DNA from 4 places in the Delftia sp. ASV31 genome. Region 2 is predicted to be linked to each of the others. Evidence: predicted binding sites of a transcription regulator. Region 2 holds the regulator's gene; each other region holds the start of a gene.
The links. The regulator FNR, encoded in region 2, switches genes on or off when oxygen is low (the NO sensors DNR and NnrR bind a similar motif). The targets are predictions, from matches to a motif close to TTGATNNNNATCAA.
Positions count from the first base shown of each region.

Region 1: a site for FNR is predicted at 3,889-3,902, ahead of JHD82_RS04355 (DASS family sodium-coupled anion symporter). Genes of this name have one in related genera too.
Region 3: a site for FNR is predicted at 3,498-3,511, ahead of dsrO (sulfate reduction electron transfer complex DsrMKJOP subunit DsrO). Genes of this name have one in related genera too.
Region 4: a site for FNR is predicted at 5,527-5,540, ahead of adhP (alcohol dehydrogenase AdhP). Genes of this name have one in related genera too.

Region 1 covers NZ_JAELTK010000007.1:49,255-56,856, reverse strand. The annotation lists gene JHD82_RS04370 (putative FMN-dependent luciferase-like monooxygenase) at 1-924, shown strand, start outside; gene JHD82_RS04365 (CMD domain protein) at 921-1,625, shown strand; gene JHD82_RS04360 (alkylhydroperoxidase domain protein) at 1,622-2,209, shown strand; gene JHD82_RS04355 (DASS family sodium-coupled anion symporter) at 2,222-3,727, opposite strand; gene JHD82_RS04350 (hypothetical protein) at 4,022-4,339, shown strand; tRNA gene JHD82_RS04345 (tRNA-Met) at 4,421-4,497, opposite strand; gene rplQ (50S ribosomal protein L17) at 4,519-4,911, opposite strand; gene JHD82_RS04335 (DNA-directed RNA polymerase subunit alpha) at 5,098-6,096, opposite strand; gene rpsD (30S ribosomal protein S4) at 6,209-6,832, opposite strand; gene rpsK (30S ribosomal protein S11) at 6,923-7,327, opposite strand; gene rpsM (30S ribosomal protein S13) at 7,346-7,602, opposite strand, start outside.
Region 2 covers NZ_JAELTK010000084.1:12,217-19,818, reverse strand. The annotation lists gene JHD82_RS23695 (bifunctional diguanylate cyclase/phosphodiesterase) at 1-1,069, opposite strand, end outside; gene JHD82_RS23690 (HD-GYP domain-containing protein) at 1,066-2,412, opposite strand; gene JHD82_RS23685 (sulfite exporter TauE/SafE family protein) at 2,482-3,198, opposite strand; gene hemN (oxygen-independent coproporphyrinogen III oxidase) at 3,204-4,586, opposite strand; gene fnr (fumarate/nitrate reduction transcriptional regulator Fnr) at 4,749-5,468, shown strand; gene JHD82_RS23670 (hypothetical protein) at 5,550-5,843, opposite strand; gene JHD82_RS23665 (FixH family protein) at 6,023-6,337, opposite strand; gene ccoG (cytochrome c oxidase accessory protein CcoG) at 6,395-7,602, opposite strand, start outside.
Region 3 covers NZ_JAELTK010000008.1:73,607-81,208, forward strand. The annotation lists gene JHD82_RS04950 (tetrathionate reductase subunit A) at 1-1,399, opposite strand, end outside; gene nrfD (NrfD/PsrC family molybdoenzyme membrane anchor subunit) at 1,478-2,521, opposite strand; gene dsrO (sulfate reduction electron transfer complex DsrMKJOP subunit DsrO) at 2,538-3,383, opposite strand; gene JHD82_RS04965 (hypothetical protein) at 3,739-4,203, shown strand; gene JHD82_RS04970 (hypothetical protein) at 4,188-4,589, opposite strand; gene dsbG (thiol:disulfide interchange protein DsbG) at 4,601-5,407, opposite strand; gene JHD82_RS04980 (TlpA disulfide reductase family protein) at 5,404-6,342, opposite strand; gene JHD82_RS04985 (response regulator transcription factor) at 6,720-7,382, shown strand; gene JHD82_RS04990 (ATP-binding protein) at 7,379-7,602, shown strand, end outside.
Region 4 covers NZ_JAELTK010000091.1:12,940-20,541, forward strand. The annotation lists gene JHD82_RS24395 (LysR family transcriptional regulator) at 1-284, shown strand, start outside; gene earP (elongation factor P maturation arginine rhamnosyltransferase EarP) at 290-1,423, shown strand; gene efp (elongation factor P) at 1,586-2,140, shown strand; gene JHD82_RS24410 (DUF2239 family protein) at 2,279-2,899, shown strand; gene JHD82_RS24415 (MATE family efflux transporter) at 2,954-4,372, shown strand; gene adhP (alcohol dehydrogenase AdhP) at 4,436-5,464, opposite strand; gene rimO (30S ribosomal protein S12 methylthiotransferase RimO) at 5,616-7,004, opposite strand; gene phaR (polyhydroxyalkanoate synthesis repressor PhaR) at 7,097-7,602, opposite strand, start outside.

The DNA.
Region 1 (7,602 bases), on a different contig from region 2:
TCGCCCTTCGTCTTTCTGGCCCATGTGGCGGCGCGCACGCGGCGCATCCGCATCGGAACGGGCGTGATCACGCTGCCACTGGAAAACGCGCTGCGCGTCGCAGAGGACGCGGCCGTGCTGGACCTGCTGACCGGCGGCCGCCTGGAGGTGGGCCTGGGCACGGGCGGCACGGCCGAATCCTTCGAGGCCTTTGGCGTGCAGGGCGCCGAGCGCGGCGCCGTCTTCGCACGCAACTTCGGCGTGCTGCAGGACGCCTGGGCCGGGCGCGCGCTGGCCGGCGGCGTGCGCCTGTACCCGGCCGCGCCGCAGCTGCTGGAGCGCGTCTGGCAGGCCACGTTCTCGGCCGAGGGCGGCGCGCGGGCCGGGGCCAACGGCGACGGCCTGATGCTGTCGCGCACCCAGCCACGGCCCGAAGGTGCGCCGCAGGCCACGCTGTCCGAGATCCAGAACCCCATCATCGACGCCTACCTCGCCCGCCTGCCCGCAGGGCGGGCGCCGCGCATCCTGGGCTCACGCACGCTGTTCGTGGCCGACCGCCGAGACGAGGCGCTGCGCTGGGCCGAGGCCGGCCTGCGCCGCGTGGCCCTGCGCCATGCGGCCCAGCCCTCGCAGTGGGCGGCCCGTGTCGATCCGCAGGCGCCGCTGGCCGATCTCATCGCCGCCTACGACGTGCATGTGGGCACGCCCGACGAGGTCATCGCATCGCTGCGCGCCGACACGGCGCTGGCGCGCGTGAGCGACATCGTCTTCCAGGTGCATTCCATCGACCCGCCGCACGACGCCATCCTGCGCTCCATCGAACTGACGGCCGCCCATGTGGCACCGGCCCTGGGCTGGCGCCGTGCCGATGAGTCCACATCCACGTCCACCCCAGCGCCCTCTTCCCTCCCCGCAGTCCGGGCCGCACTGCTGCAAGCCGCATGACCATGAACACCACCGCAACGCCCCGCTTTCCCGGCGACGTGATCGACCACCTCGCCGACATCACACCCGGCAGCGCCCTGGACCGCGTGCGCCGCCACCGCTCCGAGGCACGCACGCAGGCCCAGCAAAGCTTTGCCGCCCTGTTCACGCCCGCCGAGCCCGTGCCCGGCACGGTCTCGCTGCGCGAGCGGCTGGCCCTGGCCGCCTTCACGGCCGGGCTGCATGGCGAGCCGCGCAGCGCCGTCTTCTATACACGCGCGCTGGCCACCGAGGATGCGGAACTGGCCGCCGTGGTGGCGTCCGAAGTGGTGCGTGGCCGCGCCCAGAGCCTGCAGGCCGGCAGCGGCCCGCACGGCCCCTACGGCCCCTACGGCAGCTACCCGGCAGGCCCGCTGAGCCGCGAGGACCAGCCCGGCCCCGCCTATGCCGTGGACCCGGCCCACGCCGCACTGCTGGGCCCGCGCCTGGCCGCGGCGCTGGCCCATGCCCACCTGCTGGCCTACCACCCGCGCGACGCCAGCGCCGGGGCCCTGCAGGCGCTGCAACAGGCGGGCTGGAGCGAGACGGACATCGTCATCCTGTCCCAGCTGGCGTCCTTCCTGTCCTTCCAGATCCGCGTGGTGGCGGGGTTGCGCGTGCTGGCTGCACGCCCCGCGCCCCAGGCAGCCCATCAACCCACCACCCTGCAAGCCCAGCCATGACCTCAACGAACTCCGCCGCTCCCCAGGTCTTCACCCAGGAACAGCTCGACTGGCTGCCATGGATTGAGCCGCTGGAAGAAAGCGAGCTGACCGAGCGCCACCAAGCAGGCCTGGTCGATGCCTCACGCGCGCAGTCGCCCTACTTCCGCCTGCTGGCGCGGGACCCCGACACGCTGGGCGCGCGCACGCGCACCGACAAGGACATCTTCTACAACCCCGACGCCGGCCTGCCGCGTGCCGAGCGCGAGCTGGCCGCTCCGGCCACCTCGCGCGCCAATGGCTGCATCTACTGCGCCTCGGTCCATGCGCGCTTTGCCACGCACTTCTCGCGCCGGGGCGGCGACGTGCAGCGCCTGCTCGACGAAGGCCCGGGCACGGACCTGGGGCCGCGCTGGAACGCCATCGTCACGGCGGCCGTGGCGCTGACCCAGACGCCGCCTGCGCTGGAGCCCGCCCACATCGATGCGCTGCGCACCGCAGGCCTGGACGATGCCGCCATCTCCGATGTGCTGCACGGCACGGCCTTCTTCAACTGGGCCAACCGGCTCATGCTGTCGCTGGGCGAGCCACGGACCACGGCTTGAGGGCGCCCGCCCTCACCACAGGCCCAGCAGCTTCCACCAGACACTGCCGACCACGGCAAAGATCAGCAGCTCGATCACGCACATGGCCGCACCCACACGCCACCAGTTGCCCAGCGTGACGTAGCCGCTGCCGAAGATGATGGGCGAGGTGCCGGTGGCGTAGTGGGTCAGCGTCATCATGATGGCCGAGCCGGCCGTCATCATCAGCATGAAGGGCACGACATAGTCGGCCGGAATCAGCTGCGCACCCACGGTCAGGAAGGCCAGCATCATCGCGCTGATGTGGGCCGTGGTGCTGGCGAACAGGTAGTGCGAGAACACGAACACGCCCACCAGGATGGCCGCCACCGGCAGCCAGTCCAGGCCGCTGGCGACGATGGCGTTCTTCATGCCCACGGCAAACCAGGACACCACGCCGAGCTTGTTGAGCTGCTCGGCCAGCATGACCAGGGCGCCGAACCAGACCAGCGTGTCCCATGCGCTTTTCTCGGACAGCACGTCATCCCAGTCGATGGTGCCCGTGATGATCAACACGAACAGGCCCAGGAAGGCGACCACGGTGGGGTCCAGCACGAAGGCCGGGCCGAACAGCATCTGCGGCACGTTGGCCCACAGCAGCAGCATCAGGCCGAAGGTGCCCAGCATCACGCGCTCCTTGCCCGACAGCGGCCCCATGCGCGCCATCTCGCTGCGCGCGTACTCCACGGCATTGGGCGTGGCCTTGAGCTCGGGCGGCGACAGCAGGTAGATCACCAGCGGCATCAGCAGCAGGCACAGCAGGCCCGGCAGCAGCATGTACAGCGCCCAGGTGGTCCAGCTCAGGTGCAGGGCCTGGCCCGTGGCCTTGGCCACGAAATCCACCACCAGCGGGTTGGGCGCGGTGGCGGTCAGGAACATGGCCGAGGTGATGGGATTGGCGTGGTAGTTGACCAGGGCCAGATAGGTGCCCACCTTGCCCTGCGTACCCTTGGCCGGGTCCGACTCGAAGGCATTGGCGATGGACTTCATGATCGGGTGCACGATGCCGCCGCCGCGCGCCGTGTTGCTGGGGGTGAACGGTGCCAGCACCAGCTCGCAGATCGCCAGGCCGTAGCCGATGCCGATGGTGCGCTTGCCCAGCAGGGCGATGAACATCAGGCCGATGCGGCTGCCCAGCCCCGTCTTCTTGAGGCCGCGCGAGATCAGGATGGCCACCACGATCAGCCAGATCAGCGGGCTGGAAAAGCTGCTCAGCGCATCGGTGATGGCACCCTTGGACGAGCCGGAGGTGACCTGGGACAGCGAGACGATGACGATGGCCATCAAGGCCATCACGCCGATGGGCATGACCTTGAGGATGATGGCCACGATGGTGGTCAGGAAAATGGCGACCAGCTGCCAGCCCTTGGGCGTCAGCCCCTCGGGCACGGGCATCAGCAGCAGGCCGAACAGCACGGCGGTGGCAATCAGTGCCGGCACCAGCCGGAACGGCACGGCCGCCTTGAAATAGCGGAACAGCGAGGCGATCTTCTCGAGCATGTGGATCCTTTGCGTTGCCGGAGCGGCGCCGAGAGAGCATGGCCTGCCGGGAGCAAAAGCCCACCAGCCTGCACGGGCACTGGCGGCCGCGCCGCATGACTGACATCATGATGCAGTGCAGCATGAGCCCGGCTTCCAGCGGGCGCCTGCGCCACCGAAGTTTGACAGGCATCAAGGCCGGGCCAGTAAACCTGGCGACCCAGGCCACCGAGCCCCGCTCACATGACAGCATCCCCAGACCGGGTGCCTTTCGCCCCGGTGTACCCATGCAGTGAAAAAAGGAGAAAAGCCGACATGCCAGCCAACCGATTCTTGCCCGAGGAATGGGAATGCCGGCTCCAGGAAATCGACCTGGAGATCGCCCGCCACGCCGTCATCTGCAAGATCCCGCTGCTGCAGGCCGGTGTGGTGGAGCGCGTGCTGGCCAATGACGCCAGCGTCTGCGGCGCCGAGCACGAGGCCGCATTCAAGACCCTGCGCGGCCTTCTGTACATGCACTACACCGAGCTGCTGCACATCAGCGAAGTGCTCAGCCCCGAGGTCGCCCAGGAAATCGCCCACCGCGTGCGCCTGCGGCTGGGCCAGCGCATCGGCAACCAGCTGGGCGGCTGATGCCGGGCTGTCCGCCTGGCCTTTGCCCTGGCGCGAGGGCATGAAAAAAGGGCTACGACAGTGTCGTAGCCCTTTTCAATTTGGTTGCGCGAGAAGGATTTGAACCTCCGACCTTTGGGTTATGAGCCCAACGAGCTACCAGACTGCTCCATCGCGCGGTAGTCCAAAATTATAGCAGATTATTCAGCTGCCTTGGCTTCGGCGGCGCCTTCTTCAGCGCGCTCGACCAGTTCCACGAAGGCCATGGGGGCGTTGTCGCCCACGCGGAAGCCCATCTTCAGGATACGGGTGTAGCCACCAGGACGCTTTGCGAAGCGGGGGCCCAGCTCGTTGAAGAGCTTGGTCACGCTGTCGCGGTCGCGCAGGCGGTCGAATGCCAGACGGCGGTTGGCAACGGTGTCGACCTTGGCCAGGGTGATCATGGGCTCGATCACGCGGCGCAGTTCCTTGGCCTTGGGAACGGTGGTCTTGATGGCTTCGTGCTCGATGAGCGAATTCATCATGTTCTTCAGCATCGCCAGGCGGTGCGAAGAGGTGCGATTGAGTTTGCGGAGGCCGTGACCGTGACGCATGGTGCTTTATTCCTAAAATATGTAATTAGGGCTTGCGCAAACAAGGATGCAAGCCTGGAACCGTTACCGGATCTGCAGCTTGCCTCAACCGAATTTGCGCAAGTTGTTGATTAATTCGTGCAGCCGTATCAGGTACTGCCCGAGGCACTGAGGCTCTCCAAAAAGGAGAGCCCGCAATTATAGTGCTTAGCGCTTTTCCAGGCCAGCAGGCGGCCAGTTCTCAAGCTTCATGCCCAGCGTCAGACCGCGGGAAGCCAGGACTTCCTTGATCTCGTTGAGCGACTTGCGACCCAGGTTGGGGGTCTTGAGCAGCTCGTTTTCGGTACGCTGGATCAGGTCGCCGATGTAGTAGATGTTCTCTGCCTTGAGGCAGTTGGCCGAACGCACGGTGAGTTCCAGCTCGTCCACGGGACGCAGCAAGATGGGATCAAAGGCGGTTGCGGCACCACGGCCACCGGCCGGAGCATCGAAGACGCTGGCGATATCGCCGCCGTCCAGCTGAGCGAACACGGCGAGCTGTTCCACCAGGATCTTGGCGGATGCGCGCACGGCGTCCTCGGCAGTGATCGCACCATTGGTTTCGATCTCCACCACCAGCTTGTCGAGGTCGGTGCGTTGTTCAACGCGGGCCGATTCGACGGCGTAGCTCACGCGCTTGACGGGCGAGAACGAAGCGTCCAGCACAATGCGGCCGATCGACTTCGTGGACTCGTCGCCATAGCGGCGCACGTTGCCGGGCACATAGCCGCGGCCCTTCTCCACCTTGATCTGCATGTCCAGCTTGCCGCCTTGCGACAGGTTGGCGATGACATGATCAGGGTTGATGATTTCCACGTCGTGGGGCGTCTGGATGTCGCGCGCCGTCACGACGCCTTCGCCATCCTTGCGCAGCGAGAGCGTGACCTCATCGCGGTTGTGCAGCTTGAACACCACACCCTTGAGGTTCAGCAGGATGTTGACCACATCTTCCTGGACACCGTCGATGGACGAGTACTCGTGCAACACACCAGCAATCGTCACTTCCGTCGCTGCGTAACCCACCATGGACGAGAGCAGGACACGGCGCAGGGCGTTGCCCAGCGTATGGCCGTAGCCACGCTCAAACGGCTCCAGAACAACTTTGGCGCGATTGTGGCCAAGCTGCTCGACATTGATCGTCTTGGGCTTCAGCAAATTGGTTTGCATGCAGACTTCCTCTCAATACCCCCGGCTCGTTACACCGGTAAGGCTGGTGAAGCACCCCAGCGCGATGCCTCGCGGCTGGGGGACGGTTTTACAGAAATGTCGCTGCGCGGAATTAACGCGAGTACAACTCAACGATCAGGGATTCGTTGATGTCTGCACCGAACTCGTCGCGGTCAGGCGACTTCTTGAACGTGCCTTCAGCCTTGTCGGCAGACACTTCCACCCATGCGGGGAAACCGACTTGACCAGCCAGTTGCAGGGCTTCGACGATACGAGCCTGCTTCTTGGACTTTTCACGCACGGCGACCACGTCACCCACCTTCACCATGTAGGAAGGGATGTTGACGGATTGGCCGTTGACCGTGATGGCCTTGTGCGACACCAGCTGACGCGCTTCCGAGCGGGTCGAGCCGAAGCCCATGCGGTACACCACGTTGTCCAGACGCGACTCCAGCAGCGACAGCAGATTGGCACCGGTGTTGCCCTTCTTCTTGTCAGCGGCTTCGAAGTAGCGGCGGAATTGCTTTTCCAGCACGCCGTACATGCGCTTGACCTTCTGCTTTTCACGCAGCTGCAGGCCGAAGTCGGAAGTACGCTGACCGGAAGTGCGGCCGTGCTGGCCGGGCTTGGTGTCGAACTTGGACTTGTCGGCGATCGAGCGACGTGCGCTCTTCAGGAACAGGTCAGTGCCTTCACGGCGGGAGAGTTTGGCCTTGGGGCCGATATAGCGTGCCACTTGATTTCCTTTGTGTCATCTGCCGTGCACAAGCACGGGAGCCGCCCGCGATGTTACACATCTGGGCGGCGGTGGGCTTGGTGAAAAAGCTTAGATACGACGGCGCTTTTGAGGGCGGCAGCCGTTGTGGGGAACCGGCGTCACGTCCGCGATGGAAGTGATGCGGATGCCCAGGGCGCCCAGGGCGCGAACCGAGGATTCACGGCCAGGACCCGGACCCTTGATTTCGACGTCCAGGTTCTTGATGCCCTGTTCGATGGCAGCACGACCAGCCACTTCCGAAGCCACCTGGGCAGCGAAGGGAGTCGACTTGCGCGAACCCTTGAAGCCCTGGCCACCCGACGAGGCCCACGACAAAGCGTTGCCTTGGCGGTCGGTGATGGTGATGATCGTGTTGTTGAACGAAGCGTGCACGTGGGCAATGCCGTCCGAAATGTTCTTACGGACTTTCTTGCGAACGCGCTGTGCAGCGTTGTTTGCGGGAGACTTAGCCATAGTGATCTTTCAATCTCTTTATTTCTTCAAAGCCGCGGCACCCTTGCGCGGACCCTTGCGGGTACGTGCATTCGTGCGGGTACGTTGACCACGCATGGGCAGGCCACGACGATGACGGAAACCGCGATAGCAACCGATGTCCATCAAACGCTTGATGTTCATCGTTGTTTCGCGACGCAGATCACCTTCCAGAGTCAGGGAAGTCAGCTGATCACGGATCTTTTCCAGATCACCGTCAGTCAGTTCCTTGATTTTCTTGGAATATGCGATGCCAG
Region 2 (7,602 bases):
AGCCGATGCTCTGCACCACGTCGCCCTGCGCGTTGCGCAGCGGCACCCAGGACAGGCGCACGGCGCAGCGCGCGCCGCCGGCCTGGCGCAGCCACAGGTCACCCTCCCAGAAGCCGCCCTGGTGCCACTGGATGCGGGCCAGGTCGCCCAGGGTCTCGGCCTGGCCTTCGGCGGCCTCGAACAGCGACTCCACCGTGCGCCCCTGCACGGGCATGCCGCCCAGCAGGCGTTCGCAGGCCGGGTTGGTGCGGGCCACATCCATGTAGCCGTCGGCGATGAAGATGCCGTCCAGGCTGGACTCGAAGACGCGCGCGGCCAGCTCCAGGCCCGCCTGGGTCTGGGCCTCGGCCGTGATGTCGCGAAAGGAAAAGATCCGCCCCATGGGCAGGCCCCGGCGCAGCTGGGGCACGGCGCGGCGCTCCAGGATGCGTCCGTCGCGCAGGTCCAGCACGTCGGTCGCCTCCATCAACGGCTGGGCCGACAGCAGCTTCAACTGGCGCGCATAGGATTCGGCATCGCGCACCTGGCTGGCCAGGTGGTCGAGGATGGCCACGTCGTTGCGGCGCACCAGCAGCGCCTCGGGAATGCCCCAGAGCGTGGCAAAGCGGTGGTTGAAGGCGCGGATGCGGCCATCGGGATCGCAGACCAGGATGGCGTCGGCCGCGGACTCCAGCGTGGCGCGCAGCTCGCCCAGCAGGCTCTCGAACTCGGCCTCGTGCAAGGCCTGCTCGCGCCGGTCCAGCATGCTGACCAGCAGCACCTCGCCGTCGAGCGCGCGCACGCGCATCTCCACGGGCGCCAGCTGGCCATCGGCGCGGCGCACCTCGGCAATGAACTGGGCTCCAGCCTGCCAGTTGAAGGGATCGCTCCAGAAAGCCTGCTGCTGCGGCGTGGCGGCCAGCACCTGCACGGGCAGGCCCGGGGCCGCATCGGCCTCATAGCCGGTGACGGATTCGCTGGCGGCGTTGGCGCGCAGCACCTTCAGGGTGCGCGCATCGATCAGCCACAGGGCCTCCTGCAGTGCATCCAGCAGGCGGGGCCAGGCGCGGTTGAGCGCTTGCTTGTTCAAGACGCCACCTTCGGTGGATCCAACTCCACCGCCCGTTCAAAGTAATAGCAGACACGCCGGCGCGGCGACAGGTAGTCCAGCGCATCGCGCGGCAGCTGCGCGGGCGCCACTCCCCGGCGTATGCCCAGCTCGGGAAACAGCTCCAGCGCCAGCACGGGCGCCTGCGCGGCCGGCACGCCGGCATCGTGCACCATCACCGAGGGCTTGAGCGGGCGTGATGCATTCACGGACATGACCATGGCATGGCGCCCGTCGGTCAGCTCCACCACCGAGCCCGGGGGGAACACACCCATCATGCGGATGAAGCCATTGAGCACGGGCGCGGCGAACTTGTCGCGCAGCCGGCTGAACAGCATGGACAGGGCCTCGTGCGGCGTATGCGGCGTCTGTGCATCGCCGGGATTGCACAGGCGGTCGTAGCTGTTGACCAGGGCCAGGATCTGGCCCGTGAGCTCCATGTCTTCGGCCACCAGGCTCAGCGGGAACCCCGTGCCGTCGGCCCATTCATGGTGCTGGGCGATGGCCGTGGTGACCTGGGCCGACAGGCCCATGCGCATGGCAATGGCCACGGATTCGCCCACATGGCGCTCGTAGCGCTCGCGCAGGGCGTCGGGCACGGAAGGCTCCAGGGCCAGGCCGTGCATGCCTTCGACACCGGCCACGGGCTTGCCCGCGTCGTGCAGCAGCGCCGCCAGGCCCAGGTCGCGCAGCAGCGATTCCTGCAGGCCCAGGGCCCGGCCCAGCAGCAGGCTGAGCACGGTCACGTTGACGGCATGCACGCTCTGGCTGCTGCCCACGCCATCGGACAGCAGGTGAATGGCCACGTCCTGCGGGCCCGCCAGTTCGGCCAGGCAGCCATCGACCAGGGCCTCGGTGGGCATGCGCGCCTGCTCGGGCGCGCTGGCAATGGTGGTCTCTATGGCCACATAGCCGCGCTCCACCTTCTGAAAACGCGCATTGCAGTCCTCCAGCCGGCCGCGCCAGTCGGGCACGGACAGCAGCAGCGGTGCTGGCGCAGGTTCGGTGGGTGCAGGCTCGGGGGCCACCACGACGGGCGGCAGCTCCTGCGGCGGCGGGGTGCGCACCTCGGCGGGCCAGGTGTCGCTTTTGTGCGGGACACAGCGCACCGCCTCCAGGCCCAGGGATTTCAGGGTCTGGATCTGTGCGCTGGAGGTGATCTTGAAGCTGCTGACCGGAAAGGGATGGTTCAGCCACCCAACATCGAGCTGGACAAACATGCCCGGACGGAGGTCTCGGATATCGATGAGGACGGAATGGTTCACGCGCGGCAACGGCCCCGAGGCTGAAGGAATCGGCAATATGTAAGCCGATGATTCGGGCATTATCTCCAGTTCTGAGGGCCTCGCAGCCAATCCGCGACCCCAGGTGCCAAGTCTGACCTCAGCTGTTGCTCAACGGCACCAGAGGCTGGGCTTGTAGATCAGGTCCATCCACAGCGCCCACACGGCCACGCCCACCAGCATCAGGCCGGCCAGGCGCGTGCCCCATTCGGCGCGCAGGCCGTTCAGGCGCTGCCGGCCCAGCCGCCACAGCCAGGGGCCGGCCACCAGCCACAGCCCGCTGCCCACGCCAAAGGCCGCCATGGCCAGCGCGCCCTGCAACGGGCCGCCGCTGAGCGCGGCGACCAGCACGGCCGAATACAGCAGTCCGCAAGGCATGAGCGCCCAGGCATAGCCTGCCGCCAGCGTGCCGCCCGGCGCCGACACCCAGGGCTGCACGCGCCGCCAGGCGGCGCGGCCGGCAGACTCCAGCCAGGCGGGCTGGCGGGCCTGCACCATCATGGCCAGGCCCCAGGCCATCACGGCGACATGGGTCAGCGTCCAGAACGGCTGCAGCGCCGTGGTCTGGCTGGTGAGCCAGGACAGGCTCTCCATGGCCAGGGCCGAGGCAGCGCCCAGGCTGGCATAGCCGGCCAGACGGCCGCCGTGGAACAGCGCCGTGCGCAGCCACAGCCGGCTTTGCAATCCATGCACGGCCACCACCTGCGAGCCGCCGCCCTGCCCCGCCCCGCCCGTGACCACGCCGCAGGGCGCAGCGCACATGGCAAGGCAATGGGGCCCACCGACGAGCCCCATGATCAAAGCGGTCCAGAGCAGCGACAACAGCATGGGGCCTAGATGATCCTCGAAAACCGCGCCCGGTTCTTGTCCGCCTGCAGATATCGGTCAAACAGCATGGCCACGCCGCGCACGAAGTACCAGCCCATGGGAGTGACCTGGAAGCCCTCGTCGCTGATCTGCACCAGGCCCTTGGCCTGCAGGTCCTCCAGGGCCGCCATCTCGGGCGCGAAGTACTCGCGAAAGCCCAGCAGCCAGGCCTGCTCCATGGGCTCGAACAGCACGGCGCCCTGGCACATGATGGCCATGATGACGGCGCGGCGCACCAGGTCGTCGCGCGACAGCGCCAGGCCCCGCACCACGGGCAGGTGGCTGGCGTCGATGGCGTCGTAGTACTCCTCCAGCGTCTTGGCGTTCTGGCTGTAGCTGGCACCCACCTTGCCGATGGCCGACACGCCCAGCGCAATCAGGTCGCAGTCGGGCTGGGTGCTGTAGCCCTGGAAGTTGCGGTGCAGCCGGCCCTGGCGCTTGGCCACGGCCAGCGAGTCCTCGGGCAGGGCGAAGTGGTCCATGCCCACATAGACATAGCCACCGTCCATGAACGCGGCGATGGAACGCGACAGCATGGCCAGCTTGTCGGCCCCCTGGGGCAGATCCTCGGCCGCAATGCGCCGCTGCGGCTTGAAGCGCTCGGGCAGGTGGGCATAGGCATAGAGCGCGATGCGGTCGGGCCGCAGCGCGTTGACCTGGGCCAGCGTGCGCTCGAAGGATTCGGGCGTCTGCTTGGGCAGGCCGTAGATCAGGTCCACGTTGATGGAGGCAAAGCCCAGCTGCCGCGCGGCCGCCACCAGCTCGAACACCTGCTCGGCCGGCTGCACGCGGTGCACGGCGATCTGCACCTGCTCGTCGAAGTCCTGCACGCCGAAGCTCAGACGGTTGAAGCCCAGCTCCTTGAGCACGGCCAGGCGCTCGACGCTGACAGTGCGCGGATCGACCTCGATGGAGTACTCGCCACCCGGCTCCAGCTTGAAATGCTCGCGCAACAGGCCCATCAGCGTGCGCAGCTCGTCGTCGGAGAAGAAGGTGGGCGTGCCGCCGCCCAGGTGCAGCTGGCTGACGGTCTGGCCCTTGCCGCAATGGGCCGTGTGCATGGCCATCTCGCGCGCCAGGTAGTCCAGGTAGACGGCGGCGCGATCGTGGTGGCGCGTCACGATCTTGTTGCAGGCGCAGTAGTAGCAAAGCGACTCGCAAAAAGGCACGTGCACATACAGCGACAAAGGCGTGGCACGCGCTGCGGTACTCGATTTGCGTTGTTGCAGCGCCAGGATATAGTCCTCTGCACCAAAGGCCTCGACAAAGCGGTCGGCGGTAGGGAACGAAGTGTATCGGGGCCCCGGTACGTCAAAGCGACGCAGCAGCTCTGGGGTGACAGCGGTCATGGGTTTTTTCCTCTAATACCTCGACTGTGCCGCAGCACATCGGTCATGTCCTTGACTCACATCAAGAGTTGTTTGAGGGACTGCTGCGACAATTTGATCCAACTCATCGCAATCCACGAGGTCACCGCCGGCACGCTGTGTGCCGCTGATGTTTATCACTCCATGAACCTTCAGACCATCAAAGCCTCCTGCTCCAACTGCAACCTGCGCGAACTGTGCATGCCCATGGGCCTGGATGCCGAGCAGATGCAGCGCATCGACGACATCGTGGCCACGCGCCGCAAGGTCAAGCGCGGAGGCCTGCTGTTTCGCAACGGCGAGACATTCACCTCGCTGTACGCCATCCGCACCGGCTTCTTCAAGACCTGCGTGGCCACCGAGGACGGACGCGATCAGGTCACAGGCTTTCAGATGGCCGGCGAGATCATCGGCCTGGACGGCATCGTCAACGACCACCACACCTGCGATGCCGTCGCGCTGGAAGATGCCGAAGTCTGCGTCATGCCCTTCGACAAGCTGGAAGACCTGTCGCGCGAGGTCACGGCCCTGCAAAACCATGTGCACAAGGTCATGAGCCGCGAGATCGTGCGCGAGCACGGCGTGATGCTGCTGCTGGGCAGCATGCGCGCCGAAGAGCGCCTGGCCGCCTTCGTGCTCAACCTGGTGCAGCGCCTGCATGCGCGGGGCTTTTCCAAGTCCGAACTGGTGCTGCGCATGACGCGCGAGGAAATCGGCAGCTACCTGGGCCTGAAGCTGGAGACGGTGAGCCGCACCTTCTCCAAGTTCGCGGACGACAACATCATCGAGGTGCGCCAGCGCCATCTGCGCATCCTGGACACGGATGCGCTCAAGCGCATCGTCAACAGCCAGCAGTGCCAGTGAGGCTGCAAGGGCGGCAAGCATTCATCCGCCAATGAACAAGGCCCGCGACAGCGGGCCTTGTTCATTGCGGCGGGCTCTCGCTCAGTCCCGCCCCAGCCCCTGCATGGCCAGGTCCGGGTCGGGCTCGGGCTCGGAGAGCACGCCGTCATTGAGATCGCGGGCCGAGCGGCCCAGCATGGTGGTCATCAGGCTGGAGAGCATGGTCACGCCCCAGAAGGCGAAGAAGGCCAGCGTGTAGATGCCCTGGCGCGACCAGCCCAGGTCGCCGAGCCAATGCAGCTCCAGGGGGTCCACAAAGGCAAAAACCAGCATCTCCATCACGGCGGCTGCCAGAAAGGCAGGCCAGGCAATCCACATCCAGCGTTGGGCCAACATCAGCGATCTCCTTGTGCTGTCGAGGGGTCGCCTTCATTGTGCGCCGCGCCAACGCATGGCGCCAAGCCCCGCAGCGCCCTGCACGCCTGTAGGAAACCCTCACCCGTCGCGCATGCCGGAGATGCGATCCGCCATGCAAAAAGGTCGCGACTGCGGCCTCTTGCAGGGGTGCACGGCGATCAGCGGTCCGTGGGGTGATCGTGCGCGGGCGTGGCCGCATGGTTGCGGCCGGTGACGGCGGGCGCCATGCTCTTGGGCACTTCGCGCACGCCATCGGCACGCTCGTTGATCGTGATGCCGTTGCGGTAGTAGTCGGGGTCGATCACGGGATCGGCGCCATTGATGGCGATGATGGCCGTGATCACGGCAGCGACCACCACGGCCGCCGGGCCGGCCACCACCAGCCAGACATGGCCGAACTTCCACCAGGGCTTGCCGGCGTCGGGGTGCGAGGGAGCCTGCGCGGGCGCGGAAACTGCGGGACTGGAAGACATGGGAAACCTCTTTCTTTCAGGCGGCAGGCGCGGACCGTGCCGCGCCTGCCAGGAACATCACCGGGGCACCAGGAAGACGGCCTTTTCGGACGCTCGTCCCGCGCCCGAATGCACGGCATCGATATCGAAGAATACGGTGTGCGAGCCCGGCTCGGCCGAACCGTAGGGAATCTGCAGGCGCGCCGCAATGCCGCGCGTCTCGGCCGGGCCGACCTCGACTTCCTGCTCGGACGCCAGCTCCAGCCCATCGAGGCCGTGGGCGCTGATGCGGTAGCGCTGGGCCTGCTCGGTGGCATTCATGATCTGCAGGCGGTAGACATTCTCCAGCTTGCCGCCCGCCACGATGCGCGACAGCGAGGCGCGGTCGCGGATCACGTCCACCTTGACCGACTGGCGCAGCGCCAGGCTCACGATCATGGCCACGCTCAAGCCGATCAGCACGGCCGAGTAGATCAGCACGCGCGGACGGAAGATGCGGCGCAGCACCTGGGCACGCCGCCACAGGCCGGCCATGGCGTTCTGCGTGGTCAGGCGGATCAGGCCGCGCGGGTACTCCATCTTGTCCATGATGGAGTTGCAGGCGTCTATGCACAGGCCGCAGCCAATGCATTCGTATTGCAGACCGTTGCGGATGTCGATGCCCACGGGGCAGACCTGCACGCACATCTTGCAGTCGATGCAGTCGCCCAGGCCCTGGGCCTTGTAGTCCACCTTCTTGGTGCGCGGCGCACGCGGCTCGCCCCGGCCCGTGTCGTAGCTGACGATCATGGTGTCCCGGTCGAACATGGCGCTCTGAAAGCGCGCATAGGGGCACATGTACTTGCAGACCTGCTCGCGCATGTAGCCCGCGTTGCCATAGGTGGCAAAGCCGTAGAACAGCACCCAGAACATCTGCCAGCTGCCCTGCAGCGCCAGCAGCTCGCCGCCCAGCTCGCGGATGGGCACGAAGTAGCCCACGAAGGTGAAGCCGGTCCACAGCGCAATGGCGATCCACAGCAACTGCTTGAGCGACTTCTTCCAGGCCTTCTCGAAGGTCCAGCCGTTCTTGTCCAGCCGCATGCGCGCGCTGCGGTCGCCTTCGACCTTGCGCTCCACCCACATGAAGATCTCGGTATAGACCGTCTGCGGGCACGAGAAGCCGCACCACAGGCGCCCGGCCACGGCCGTGAACAGGAACAATGCCAGCGCCGAGATGATCAGCAGGCCCGCCAGGTAGATGAAGTCCTGCGGGTACAGCACCAGCCCGAAGAGATAGAAGCGCCGCG
Region 3 (7,602 bases), on a different contig from region 2:
CGGCCTGGGTGTGCGGCGCCAGGCTGCCATCGGCACGCTGCACCACGAACACATCCTGGGCCGGCTTGCCGTCTTCGGCTGGCGCGGGCAGGGCCCAGCCCAGGTCGGCGCCGCGCAGAAAGCTGCCGTGGCGCGGGTGGCCGGGCTCGTTGACCAGCAGGTGCGTGGCATTGCTCCAGGACGCCTCGCCCGCCGCCTGCATGGCGGCCGGGCCGGGCTGGGAGAGAAAGCCCGTGTCATGGCGCGCCTCGTCCAGGATGACGCGGATCAGCGCCATGGCCAGGGCCAGGTCGCTGGCCGGCTTGACGGCCAGCCAGCGGTTGCCGCTGCCCGCAGCCAGGCTGGACGAGGTCGGCAGCACGGGCGAGACCACCACGTAGCGGAAACGGTTGTCCTCGCGCGAGCGGGCCTCGGCCAGTTCGCGGCCCTGGCGCTGGAAGGGGTTGCCGGACTGCGCGGGTGCCGCGCCTATGAACAGGCCGAAGCTGGCATGGCTCCAGTCCGGCTTGCCGTGCGGCATGCCGGGCAGGTCGCCCAGGGCCGCTGCCGCACCCACGCGAAAGCTCTGGCCGCAGTAGGCGCCGTGGTTGCTGACGTTCACGGTGCCGAAGGACGGCCCCGCAAAGCGGCGCAGCAGCTGGGCGCGGCCTTCGTTGGAGGCGTCGGTCACCAGCAACTGGTTGGAGCGCGGGCCGAACTCGGGGTTGTCGGCGTCCAGCGGGGCCCTGGTGTCCCAGATGGCGCGCAGGCCCTCGACCTGGCCTTCGCCGAACAGGTCGCCGCCCTCGCAGACTTCCTGCACCAGCTGCTCGAAGGAAATGCTCTGCCAGCGGCCGCTGCCGCGCGGGCCCACGCGCTTGAGCGGGGTGAGCACGCGGTGCGGCGCGTTCTGGTGCTCCAGCATGGACGAGCCGCGCGCGCAGGCCGTGGCCCGGCCCTCCAGGCCCAGCTCCTTGCCCAGTTTGGCGTAGACCTCGCGCACGGGTTCTTCCATGGTGGCCGGGCGCGTGGTGGCCAGTGGGTGGTAGGGGTTGCCTGCCACGCGCAGGATGCGGTTGCTGGCGGTATCGACACGCACGCGCACGCCGCACTGCGTCCAGCAGCCCAGGCAGCTGGAGGGGCTGACCACCTGGCCGGGCTGGGTGGCGAGCGCGCCCGTGGCCGGGTCGATGCGGAACTCCGGCGTCAGCGAATTGCCGCGCGTGGCGCTGGCCGTGGGCGTGCCCGAGGTGCCTGCGACCAGGCCCTTGGCACCGCGCGCCAGTGTTTCACCGTAGCCGGCCGCAAAGGCGGCCAGACCACCGGCGGTGAGGCCACCGCGCAGCAGCAGGCGGCGGCGTGTGGCCTCGGCATCCAGGGAATCTTCGGGGGCTTGGGGGAGTTTCTTCTTGTCGGTCATGAAAGGCTTTCTGTGGCGCAGCCGGCCGGTGGCGGGCCGCGCTCCGTGAATGGGTGAGAGGTCGTCAGGGCGGCGGTGTCAGAGGGCGCGGGCCGTGGCCGAACGCGCGGGAAACAGTTCCAGCGCCCAGGTGGCCAGCGTCACCAGTGCAATGCACAGGCCGGCCACTCCCAGCATGCCCAGCAGGCCGTCGCCGCCCAGCGGCATGTGGTAGATGTACAGGCCCGCGCCATACTTGGGCACGCCTTGCACGCCCATGAACAGCGCCCAGCGGAAGGCCCAGGCCGCGGCGGCCAGGCCCAGCCCCAGGGCCAGCGTGTAGCGCGGGCAGGCCATGCGCTGCCCACCCCGCACCAGGGCCCACAGCAAGGCGGCACCGGCCACGGCCGAGCCCAGCATGCTCAGGCGCCAGACCGGAAACTGCTGCCACAGCTGCAGCGCCGCCTGGAAGGAGCGGCCCTGGCCCAGCCAGCCTGCAACGGCCCAGACCGCCACCATGGCCAGCAGGCACAGCGCCAGCGCCAGGCCCAGCACGCGCAGGGCCTGCAGGGCGCCGGCATCGGGGCGGTGGCGGGCGGGCAGAAAGCGCGCCGTCGCCAGCATGCAGCCCACCGTGGCCAGCCAGCCCGTGAGTGCCAGGTTCAGCGGCACCCACAGCGTGTTCCACAGCGGGCGCGAGCGCACGGCCATCAGCTCGGCGCCGGTATAGGCGGTGATGGTCAGCGCCGACACGGCCAGCAGCGGCGCCAGCCAGCGCAGCCACTGCGGCCGGCCCAGCCACCAGGCCAGCACGAAAGCCAGCGCCAGCCCCACGAAGACCGGCAGCAGCAGGGCGCCCACCGACATCCACGACCACGGCGTGAAGTGCGCATAGAAATGCCAGAAGCGCGCAGGCTGGTGCAGGTCGGCCAGCAGCGACACGGGCGCGGCGATGGCGCTGACGGCCAGCACCAGCACGGCGGCCGGCAGCAGGCGCGCCATGGCGCTGCCGCGCGGTGCCCAGGCGCAGGCGGCGGCCAGCAGGGCGGCGCCCGTGGCAATGCCGGCCAGGAAGAAGTACTGCACGGCCCAGGGCAGCCAGGCCGATTCGTAGGCGGGGGTCAGGAGTTCGACGATGTGCATGGGGTGCTCCTTGCGTTCAGTGGGAAGTGACCAGCCGCACGCTGGCCTGCCCGTCAACGCCGTCGACGAAGGCGTCGGGCAATCCCAGGTAGTACACATGCGGGTCCGTGCCCATGGCGGGCTTGAGCACCTTGAGGTCCTTGGCGTGCTCGCGCATGCGCTGGCGGATCTCGCTGCCCTCGTCGTTGAGGTCGCCGATCACGCGGGCGCCGCCCACGCAGCTTTCCACGCAGGCCGGCAGCAGTCCGGCCTCCAGCCGGTGCTCGCAGAAGGTGCACTTGTCGGCGGTCTGCGTCTCGTGGTTGATGAAGCGTGCGTCATAGGGGCAGGCCTGCACGCAGTAGCCGCAGCCCACGCAGCGCTCGTTGTCCACCAGCACGATGCCGTCGCTGCGCTGGAAGGTGGCCTGCACCGGGCAGACCGGCACGCAGGGCGGGTTGTCGCAGTGGTTGCACAGGCGCGGCAGGTTGAGCATGGCCGGCGGCAGGTCCTCGTTGCCCGCGTGCTGCACCTCGTACTGCAGCACCGTGGTGCGGAACTGGCCCAGCGGCGGCAGGTTCTCCATGGAGCAGCTCACCGTGCAGGCCTGGCAGCCTATGCAGCGGCGCAGATCCACCAGCATGCCGTAGCGCCTGCCGGCCTCGCCGGGGCGGCGCGGCGGCTGGAAACCCGGGGTGCCGGGCGCGGCCGCCGCCACGGGCAGGGCCACGGCCGCCATGGCAGCGGCCAGCAGATCCTGCAGGAAGCCGCGCTTGCCTGCGGCGGGCTGCGCATGGGCGGCGGTGCGGGCGGGGATGTCCTGGGAGGAGGGCTGGCAGCTGCAGTCGTTGCAGCCGCTGCCGGCGCGGGATGTTTTTGGCATGGCCTGTCTTTCATCGTCCTGCGGCCACGGAGGGTGGTCGCTCAAACTCAATAAAGCATTAAAAATATGCTTTTTATATTGAATTTAATATATGAAATTCAGGGCCTTGGCGGCTTGATGTGAGTCAAGCAATGGGCTTTTCAAGTGGCTGCCGAGTGCTTGCAAAGTGCCACCGACTGCCTGCCATGGACAGGCGCCCAAGGCAGTCCATAGCGTGTGGCGCAGGGATTAAGACGGGGTTAACAGGGTGACTGCATTCCTCGGGAATGCGGGGCGCGTATCGGAAATCACCCTCTTGTTTCCTTGCGCGGCCCCGGTCTACGCTGCTTGTGTCGCCACTGCCAAGGAGTTCTCCATGAACCATGCCCTGAACAGCCTTGCTTCGGAACTGGACCTTGCCGCCGAAGCCGGCGAGCACCTGAGGCTGCAATTCACACAGGCTTGCGTGGACCGCATCGCGCACCTGCTGGAAGACCCGGACGTCATCCGCTGCGCACAAGGCCTTCGACGCTACCTGGACGGCCAGATCGACCGGCAGGAACTGGACCGCCTGGCCCGCGAGGCGGCCAGCCTGGCCAACCACCACCAGGGATCGCGCTCCCTCGACGGCTGCGGCCATGCCGCCGTGTCCGCCACCTATGCCACGGCCCATGGGCTGGCGGGCCGGGCGCTGCAGGCGGCCGACTATGCGGCCTACGCCATGGTCTATGGCGAGGGCGGCCACGGCGCCGTCACGGACCGCGGATCGTTCGAGCCTGAATACCAATGGCAGGCGCGCTGCCTGGCCTCGCTGGCGCAGGCCGCTCAGCAGCGCACGTAGCACCAGACCGACTGCTGCAGCAGGGCCAGTGACTCGATGCCGCCCTGCGGCAGCACGCGCATGCCGGCAGGCGCCTCGCGGCCCAGCTTCCTGAGCGTGTTCGGGCAGACCAGCGCATGGGCCAGGGCGGCAGCATCCAGATGCTGCGGCGTGCCCGGCGCGGCGTCCAGCAGCGCCTCGACGGCCGGGCCGTTGATGACGATGCGGACCTCGGCACCGGGCCGGTCCTGGCGCAGGTTGGCCAGATTGCTGCGTGCACGGGCCAGGGCGCCGGGTGTGGGCGCATGCAGCACGATGCGCAGCGGCGGCGCATCCGGCCGGGCGGGGAACAGGTCGCTCCAGTCGCTGGAGGAGATGGAAGCGGCGGGAGAACGGCTTGTGCTCATGGTCGTCCTCGTCATTTCCTGCCACGCGGCCCCATGACCTCTTCCAGCAGGCCCGGCGGCAGGCCGGTGCGTACCTGCACCAGCCCCTTGTCATCCTTCCAGACCAGGGCCGGCGTGGCACGCAGCCCCCAGGTGGACATCAGCGAGGCATGGTTGGCCAGCACCTGCCGCGTGGCCTGCGGCACCGGGGCCAGCGGCGTGGCGCCCGCGCCCTCTGCGCTGGCGCGGCCGGCCTTGGCATAGGCGCGTGCGTGCTCGGCCAGGGCCTGCTCGGGCTGGCGCGCGGTCAGCAAGGCGGCGGCCTTGCCCTCGCTGCTGGGCTTGAGGATGCCCACCAGAATGTGGCGCAACTGCACCTGGCCGCTCTCCACCCAGGGCCGGGCATCGTTCCACAGCTGGTTGCAATAGGGGCAGTTGGGGTCGGTGAACACATAGACCGTGCGCGGCGCGTCGGCGCGGCCATCCGGTATGGACTGGGCGCGCTGCACATCGCCCCACAGTTGCTCGCCCATGGGCTTTTGCACGGCGGCCTGCAGGGCCTGGGCGTTCACGTCGCGGCCCTGGGCGTCGATCACCGTGCCCAGCACCCAGTGCTTGCCGTCAGGCATGCGGTAGATGGGCACGGGCTGGCGGTCGCGGTAGGCGGCCCAGGCCTTGAGTCCGCCCACAGCCGGCAGCGGGCCCACCAGGGTCAGTCCCTGCTGGGCCAGAAACTCCTCCGATGGCAGCTCGGACGCCGCGGCCGGCAGGGCCAAGGCTGCCGACAGGGCCAGGGCTCCTGCCAGTGCAGGCAGGGGAAACAGGGGGGAAGCGCTCATGAACATTCCTTCAGATGCTGGGCCAGGCTGGCGCGCGACAGCTCGCCCATGCGCATGCCGCACAGCCGGCCGTCGGCGCCATAGAAATAGGTGGAAGGCAGGCCCTGCTGGCGCCAGTGCCGGCCGGCCTGCTGCTGCGGGTCGAACAGCACCTGGGCCAGCGGCAGCGGGGCCGTCGCCTGCTCGCGCTGCAAATAGCCCATCACGGTCTCGGCAGGCTCGCCCTGGTTGATCCAGATGAAACGCACATCGGGCCGCTGCTGCTGGGCCTGGGCCAGCACCGGCATCTCGCGCCGGCAGGGCGGGCACCAGGTGGCCCAGAGGTTGATCACCATGGGCTTGCCGTCGGCCTGCTGCAACTGCTGCAGCGAGACCGGCTGCGCCTGTCCGTTGACCAGGGTGAAGGCCGGCAGGGCCGGTGCATCTGCGGAGGGCAGTGCCTGCAGCAGGCTGCCCAGCACCAGCAGGGCCGCCCCCGCGCCCAGCGCCAGCCCTGTGGCGCGGCGCAGCACCGGGGAGCGGCGACTGCGCCACAGCATGTACAGCAGCGCGGCCAGCAGGCCGGCCCACAGGTTCCATCCCCCGTCGCGGATATCGATGATGCGGCCTGCGAGGGCCGGCATCCCGCTCCAATCCCACGGAGCCGGCGCGAACTCGGTCCACCACTGCGCGACATAGGCCAGGCGCGCCGCCAGCAGGCCGGCCAGGGTGCTTTGCCACAGCAGCGCATCCACGGCCTGGCCCGTGCGCCTTTCATTCCTGCGCGCCAGCCACTGCGCCAGCAGCCAAGCCAGCATGGCCACCACCACGCCCATCGGCAGGACCAGCGGCCCCAGCGCCAAGCTGGCGGGCAGGTGCAGCTTGGCGCCCAGCGCCGGTAGCGCTGACGGCCCGCCAGGCTCGGCCGGTCCAGCAAGGGCAGGCCAAGGCGCCATCAGCAGGCCAGCAAGCAAGGGCAGGAAGGACGAAAGAAGAGGGGATGACCGGAGATGCATGGAAGGGAGTTTCAGCGATGCGGGCTGACAGGCCGTGGATGCTGGCAGCGGGGAATTAACGGGGGGTTAACGGGTGGGTAACGGGTGGGCAACGGCCCTTGCGCCATCAGACCCGGCACAGTGCGGGCTGCCACGATGGCGCCTGCCCGGAGGTTGCCGGCAAGGCTGCAATCATCGGGCCGCATTCTTGTACGCGTGCCTGCGAGATTCGGCATGCTGGCGCACACCTCGCTACAAATCTGCGATGCTCAGTCGCTTTTCGTTCCCGACTTGGATACAGACGGCGGGGCCTGGCTCCAGGCCCTGCGGACAACAATATGCATGTTCTCTTGGTGGAAGACAACGCGCTGGTGGCCAGCGGCGTGCGAGCCGGCCTGCAGCTGCAGGGCTTTGGCGTGGATACCGTGGCCTCGGCCGGGCAGGCGGATGCGGCCATCCGCTCCTCGCATTTCGATGCCTGCGTGCTGGACCTGGGCCTGCCGGACGAGGATGGCCTCTCGCTGCTGGCGCGCTGGCGCGGCCAGGGCCTGCAGGTGCCCGTGCTGGTGCTGACGGCGCGCGACGCCGTGTCACAGCGCATCGAAGGCCTGCAGACCGGCGCCGACGATTACCTGGTCAAGCCCTTTGACCTGCACGAACTGGCGGCGCGCCTGCATGCGCTGCTGCGCCGCGCGGCCGGCCGCAGCGTGGACTGGATCGAGCTGGGCGAGGTGCGCATCAACCCCGCTGCAGGCCACATCCAGCGCCAGGGCCGCACGGTGGAGCTGTCGCGCCGCGAGTGGTCGCTGCTGCGCGCGCTGCTGCAGTCGCCGGGCCGCATCCTGAGCACCGAGCAACTGCGCGACAGCCTCTACGGCTACAGCCAGGACGTGGAGAGCAATGCCGTCAACGTGCATGTGCACCACCTGCGCCGCAAGCTGGGCCATGAGCTGGTGGAGACGGTGCGCGGTGAGGGCTATCGCCTGGGCCTGCACCCATGATGCGCAGCCTGCGCGTGCGCCTGCTGGCATGTCTGTGCCTGGCGCTGTGCACGCTGTGGGGCGGTGTGGCGGCCTGGATGTTCTCGGACATGCGCAACGAACTGCGCACCGTGCTGGATGACCGGCTGATCGCCTCGGCGCGCATGGTGGCAGGCATCGTCCACCAGTTCCGGCCTGCCCGGGAGCTGCCGCAGGACTGGAGCCCCATGCTCAACGTGAT
Region 4 (7,602 bases), on a different contig from region 2:
CGCTCAACCACCAGATCACGCGCGCCGCGGCCGACCTGGGCCTTCAGCCCCGGCTGCGCATGAAGGTCACGGGCTATGACGCGCTATGCCTGATGGTGGCCTCGGGCCTGGGCGTCGGCATCCTGCCCGAAGGCAGCGCACGCCTGTACCTGGGTGCCCTGCCGCTGCGCTGCATTGCGCTGGACGAGCCCTGGGCCGAGCGCCAGCTGATGCTGTGCGTGCGCTCGCAAGAGGCACTGCCGCCCGTGGCGCAGTTGCTGGTCGAACACCTGTGCGAACCCTGATCCCCATGCTTGCCTTCAACCCCATCCCCCCGGACCCGCAGCCAGAGCAGGCCGTTGCACGGACCTGGGACATCTTCTGCCAGGTCATAGACAACTTTGGCGACATCGGCGTGTGCTGGCGCGCGGCCGCCGACCTGGCCTCACGCGGCCAGCGCGTGCGGCTGTGGATGGACGACGCCAGCGCCCTGGCCTGGATGGCTCCCCGGCCGCACCCGGCCGGACTCAGCGTCCATGACTGGCCCACGCAGGCGCAGGATGTCCCGCAGGCCGTGGGCGATGTGGTCATCGAGGCTTTTGGCTGCGAGATTCCGCCGCCCTTCCTGGCGGCCATCGCGCGCCGGGCACCGCTGTGGATCAACCTCGAATACCTGTCGGCAGAGGACTATGTGGAGCGCTGCCACCGCCTGCCCTCGCCGCTGATGTTGGGGCCGGCTGCGGGGTTGACGCGCTGGTTCTTCTACCCGGGCTTCACCGCCGCCACGGGCGGCCTGCTGCGCGAGCCGGACCTGGCCGCGCGCCAGGCAGCTTTTGCTTCCGAGGGCCGGCAGGCCTGGCGCACACGCCACGGCATAGGCACCGGCGATTGCGCCATCTCGCTGTTCTGCTACGAGCCCCCTGCCCTGCCGCAATGGCTGGCCCAACTGCATGCAGCGCCCCCTGCGCCGCAGGCCACGCATTTGCTGGTGACCCCGGGACGCGCAGCCGCCGCCGTGCAACAGGCCATGGCCAGCGTGCCCGCCACGGAACAAGGCGCGGTGACCCGGCATGCGCTGCAGCCCTGCCCCCAACCTCAGTTCGATGAAATGCTCTGGGCCTGCGACCTGAACCTGGTGCGTGGCGAGGATTCGCTGGTACGCGCGCTGTGGGCGGGCCAGCCGCTGGTCTGGCACATCTATCCCCAGCACGACGACGCCCATCACGACAAGCTCGACGCCTTTCTTGACTGGCTGCAGGCACCAGCCAGCCTGCGCGCCTTCCACCATGCCTGGAACGGCATGGCACCCGCAAGCACCCTGCCCGCAATCACGCCTGCGTTGCTGAAGCAATGGCAGGAATGCGTGCAGGCGGCACGCTTGCGGCTGCTGCAACAGACCCCATTGATTGAGCAGCTACAAGCTTTCGTGACCGAAAAAAGCTAGAATGCACGTTTTGCCTCCCTGGAGGCGCCGCTGCGGGCGACCGCCAGCCGGCCGCCATCGACCAACCAGGGTTGCACCCGCCGCGGAACTGCGGCAGGCGCACCGTCCCAGCGACTTCGCTTGCCTGCCCTGTTGAGCGGCTCAACCTCAGCCAAGCAAGCTATGAAAATCGCTCAAGAAATCCGCGCCGGCAACGTGATCATGCACGGCAAGGACCCGATGATCGTCCTGAAGACCGAATACGCTCGCGGTGGCCGCGGCGCCGCCACCGTCCGCATGAAGCTCAAGTCCCTGCTGGGCAACATGGGCACCGAAGTCGTCTTCAAGGCCGACGACAAGATCGACAACGTGATCCTGGACAAGAAGGAGTGCACCTACTCCTACTTCGCCGATCCGATGTACGTGTGGATGGATGCCGACTTCAACCAGTACGAAGTGGAAGCCACCAACATGGGTGACGCCATCAACTACCTGGAAGACGGCATGGAAGCCGAAGTCGTGTTCTACGACGGCAAGGCCATCTCCTGCGAACTGCCCACTTCCGTGGAACGCGAAATCACCTGGACCGAACCCGCCGTCAAGGGCGACACATCGGGCAAGGTGCTCAAGCCTGCCAAGATTGCCACCGGCTTCGAAGTGCCCGTGCCCCTGTTCGTGAGCCAGGGCGACAAGATCGAAATCGACACCCGCACGGGCGAATACCGCAAGCGCGTCTAAACAACGCTTGCAGTTCCCTCTGCGAAGCCCCTGGCAGTCTCTGCCAGGGGCTTTTTCTTTGGCGGCATGCCGCACGATCAACAAAATTTAACCCGGGTTTAATTGACTTGATATTTTTACCCGGCTAATATCTGCGCCATGACTACCAAATCCAGCGCAGCGGCCGCCGAGCCCGCTCCCAGCTACACCATCTTCCAGGGCCACAGCCGGCTGCTGCAGGCCGGCAGGCCGGCTATCCTGCAGTTCCTGCAAAGCCATGAGCAACAGGCCCACGGCAGCGGATCCGCGCCGCCGCTGTGGGTGTTCGACGACCACAGCGGCATGCGGCTGGACCTGGACTGGCGCAGCGAGTTGGCCTCAGCGCCTGCCCCCGCCGAAGCCGCCGCCCCGCGCAGCGTGGGCCGCCCCAAGCTGGGCGTGGTGGCGCGCGAGGTGACCTTGCTGCCGCGCCACTGGGAATGGCTGAACCGCCAGCCCGGCGGCGCCTCCGGCGCACTGCGCAGGCTGGTGGACGAGGCGCGCGGCAAGCACGCCGCACAGGATGCCGTGCGCGCCGCCACCGAAGCCGTCTACCGCTTCATGAGCGAGATGGCGGGCGACCTGCCCCATTTCGAGGACGCCAGCCGCGCCCTGTTTGCACGCCAGGCCGAAGCCTTTGCACGCCACACCGCCACCTGGCCCGAGGATGTGCGAAGCTATCTGCAGCAACTGGGCGGCCCCGTGTGGGCGGACTCACCTGCGGCGCCAGCCCAGGACTGAAGACCTGAACCGGCCCGAACTCTCTGCTTTTCTCGTCGCATTACCAGACACAACATGACGAAACCAACCGAACCCCTGCCCCAGGCCGCCGCGCCTGCCGCATCCAGCCACGGCGGGCCGCCCATTGCCGGCAGCCAGCCGTTGTGGCGCACCTTTCTGGTGTTCCTGGGCCCCATGGTGCTGGCCAACATCCTGCAATCGCTGTCGGGCACCATCAACAGCGTCTTCATCGGCCAGATGCTGGGCGTGCAGGCGCTGGCCGCCGTCGCGGCCTTTTTTCCGGTGATGTTCCTCTTCATCGCCTTCGTGATCGGCCTGGGCGCGGGCTCCTCGGTGCTGATCGGCCAAGCCTACGGCGCGCGCATGCATGACAAGCTGCGCGCGATTGCAGGCACGGCCATGTGCATAGGACTTCTGTTCGGCGCCATCGTGGCCCTGTTCGGCGGGCTGTTCACCGAGCCGCTGATGCGGTTGCTGGGCACGCCGCCCGACATCATGGAGCAGGCCACGCTGTACTCGCGCATCGTGCTGCTGGGCATGCCGGGGCTGTTCGTGTTCCTGCTGGCCACCTCGCTGCTGCGCGGCGTGGGCGACACGGTCTCGCCCATGCTGGCCCTGCTGATCTCCACGGGCACGGGCCTGGCCTGCACCCCGGCGCTGATCGCGGGCTGGGCCGGCCTGCCGCGCCTGGGCGTGGCCAGCGCGGGCGTGTCCATGATCCTGGGCTTCACCCTGGCGCTGGCCTGGCTGGGCTGGCGGCTGCGCCGCATCGGCAGCCCGCTGGCACCCAATGCCGCGCTGTGGAAGGCCATGCGCATCGACCGGACCCTGCTCAAGAGCATCCTGCGCGTGGGCATTCCCACGGGCGTGCAGATGATTGCCTCGTCCATGGCCGGGCTGGTCGTCGTGTCGCTGGTCAACGGCTTCGGCTCCAGCGCCACGGCCGCCTATGGCGCGGTCAACCAGATCAACTCGTTTGCGCAGTTTCCCGTGATCTCGGTCGCCATCACGGCCTCCATCCTCGGAGCCCAGGCCATCGGCGCGGGCCGCAGCGAGCGCCTGGGAGCCATCACGGCCACGGCCATCCGCATGAACCTGGCAATGGGCGCCGCCCTGGCCCTGATCGGCAGCCTGTTCGCACGGCCGCTGCTGGGCATGTTCATCACCGACGAGCAGGTACTGGTGCTGGCCATCGAGCTGCTGTACATCGTGCTGTGGAGCGGCCTGCTGCTGGGCTGCTTCATCGCCCTGTCGTCCATCATGCGTGCCAGCGGCGATGTGGTCATTCCCACGGCCATCACCATCACGGTGCTCGCCGTGCTGGAGCTGCCCATGGCCTGGTGGCTGAGCCGCAGCTTCGGGCTGATGGGGATCTGGATGGCGCTTCCGCTGTCCTACACCCTGACGCTGTGCCTTCAGACCGCCTACTACAAGCTGGTCTGGAAGAAGCGCCCGATCCGCCGCATGGTGTAAGGCGTGCGCCACGCAAAACAGGCTTCCCGAGGGAAGCCTGTTTTTTTGGGAGAGGGCAAGGCGTCAGGCGTTCAGGTCCAGCACCACGCGCCCTTCGATCTTGCCTTCATGCATGCGCGCGAAGATGTCGTTGATGTTCTCCAGCCGGTCTGTGGACACGGTGGCCTTGACCTTGCCCATGGCCGCGAAGTCCAGCGACTCCTGCAGGTCCAGCCGCGTGCCCACGATGGAGCCGCGCACCGTCACGCCGCTGAGCACCATGTTGAAGATGGGCAGCGGAAAGCTGCCGGGCGGCAGGCCGTTGAGCGACACCGTGCCGCCGCGCCGCACCATGCCCAGCGCCTGCTCGAAGGCCTTGGGCGATACCGCCGTCACCAGGGCGCCGTGTGCGCCGCCGATCTCCTTTTTCAGGTAGGCCGCAGGGTCCGTGGTCATGGCATTGACCGTGACCTGTGCGCCCAGGCGCCTGGCCAGCGCCAGCTTGTCGTCATCCACGTCCACCGCTGCCACATTCAGGCCCATGGCCTTGGCGTACTGCACGGCCATGTGGCCCAGGCCGCCGATGCCCGAGATCACCACCCAGTTGCCGGGCTTGGTGTCCGTGACCTTCAGGCCCTTGTAGACGGTGACGCCCGCGCACAGCACGGGTGCGATCTCGATCAGGTCCACGCTGCCGGGCAGCAGGCCCACGAAGTTGGCATCGGCCAGCGCGTACTGCGCAAAGCCGCCGTTGACGGAGTAGCCGGTGTTCTTTTGCTGCTCGCACAGCGTCTCCCAGCCGCCCAGGCAATGCTCGCAATGGCCGCAGGCCGTGTACAGCCAGGGAATGCCGACGCGGTCGCCCTCCTTCACATGGGTGACGCCCGCGCCCACGGCGGCCACATAGCCCACGCCTTCATGGCCTGGGATGAAAGGCGGATTGGGCTTGACGGGCCAGTCGCCCTGCGCCGCATGCAGGTCGGTATGGCAGACGCCGCAGGCCTCGATCTTCACCAGCACATGGCCGGGATCGGGCCTGGGCACCGGGACTTCCTCGATGGTGAGCGGCTTGCCAAACTCCCGCACCACGGCGGCCTTCATGGTCCTGTTCATTCGCGCCATCCTTTCTTTGCGTCAAAGTAGGTACAGCATTTCAGCGAAGCGACCTGAACGCCTTGATCAAAATCAGGCCTTGGACCATCAAGGACAAAAAAAAGCGGGCAAGGAAAACCTTGCCCGCTTTTCAGGGATGCGAATGCAGGCCTTACACAGGCTGGCCCACCAGGTCGTGGCCCTGCGTGCCCACGATGCGCGCCTTCACGAAGTCGCCCACCTTGTAGGTCTTGCTGGCCTTCTCGGGCGGCAGCAGGTGCACCAGGCCGTCGATCTCGGGGGCATCGGCATAGCTGCGGCCCACGCCACCCTTCTTGCCCAGGCCCACGGACTTGTCCACCAGCACCTGCATGGTCTGGCCCACGCGCTTTTGCAGGCGCGCAGTGGAAACCTCTTCGGCCACGGCCATGAAGCGCGCGCGGCGCTCCTCACGCACTTCCAGGGGTAGCATGCCGGGAATCTCGTTGGCGGCAGCGCCTTCGACCGGGCTGTAGGCAAAGCAGCCCGCGCGGTCGATCTGCGCCTCGCGCAGGAACTGCAGCAGGTGCTCGAACTCCTGCTCGGTCTCGCCGGGGAAGCCCGCGATGAAGGTGGAGCGGATCACCAGATCCGGGCAGATCTCGCGCCAGCGCTGCAGGCGCTCCAGGTTCCTCTCGCCGTTGGCGGGGCGCTTCATGCGCTTCAAGACATCGGGATGGCTGTGCTGAAAAGGCACGTCCAGATAGGGCAGCACGCGGCCCGTGGCCATGAACGGAATGATCTCGTCCACGCTGGGGTACGGGTAGACATAGTGCAGGCGCACCCAGGCGCCATAGGGCTCGGCGATCTCGGCCAGCGTCTGCACCAGTTCGAGCATGCGCGTCTTGACCGGCTTGCCGTCCCAGAAGCCCGTGCGGTACTTCACGTCCACGCCATAGGCCGAGGTGTCCTGGCTGATCACCAGCAGTTCCTTCACGCCGCCCTCGAACAGCGCACGCGCCTCCTTGAGCACATCGCCCACCGGACGCGAAACCAGATCGCCGCGCATGGAAGGGATGATGCAGAAGGTGCAGCGGTGGTTGCAGCCCTCGGAAATCTTCAGGTAGGCGTAGTGCCTGGGCGTGAGCTTGATGCCCGCCTCGCCAAAGGCGCCCGGCACCAGGTCGATGAAGGGATCGTGCGGCTTGGGCAGATGGGTGTGGACGGCGTTCATCACCTCCTGCGTGGCGTGCGGACCGGTCACGGCCAGCACGCTGGGATGCACCTCCTGGATCAGGTTGCCGCCATCCTTGCCCGCCTTGGCGCCCAGGCAGCCGGTGACGATGACCTTGCCGTTCTCGGCCAGCGCCTCGCCAATGGTGTCCAGGCTTTCGCGCACGGCGTCATCGATGAAGCCGCAGGTATTGACGATCACCAGGTCAGCGCCCTCGAAGGTCTTGGAGGTCTGGTAACCCTCGGCGCTGAGCTGGGTAAGGATGAGTTCGGAGTCCGTGAGTGCCTTGGGGCACCCAAGAGACACGAAGCCCACGCGCGGAGCGGCCGCGCCTGCAGGGGTTGTCATGGTTGTTGCGTCGCTCGTGGGGGTCATAGGGGCGATATTGTCCCAGTTCTACGAGAACTTGGTAAACCGCCCCTGAACTTATCCCTGCAAGCTCAGCTATTGCGCTTGATCCCGAGCGCACCCAGCATCTGCTCGGTCTGCTTTTGCATCTGCTCCTGCATCTGGGTGAACATGTTCTGCGACTGCTCCATGTAGCTGCTCATCATGTTCTGCATGGCGGGCGGCTGCATGCGCATGAACTGGCTCCAGGCCTCGGGCGAGGTGCCCTGGGCCTGCTCGGCCAGCTTGTTCTGGAAGTCGGTGAACATCTGCACGTTCTTTTCCAGGTACGAGCCCATGTAGCCCTGCATGGCATGGCCGTAGAAACGGATGATGTTGGCCAGCACGGTCTCGGAGAACATGGGCGCGCCGCCGGCCTCTTCTTCCAGAATGATCTGCAGCAGGATGCTGCGCGTGAGGTCTTCGCCGCTCTTGGCGTCCTTGACCACCACCGGCTCGTTGCTCATCACCAGCTGCTTGACTTCCGTCAGCGTGATGTAGGAGGACGTGTTGGTGTCGTAGAGACGGCGGTTGGGGTATTTCTTGATCACGCGCTGAG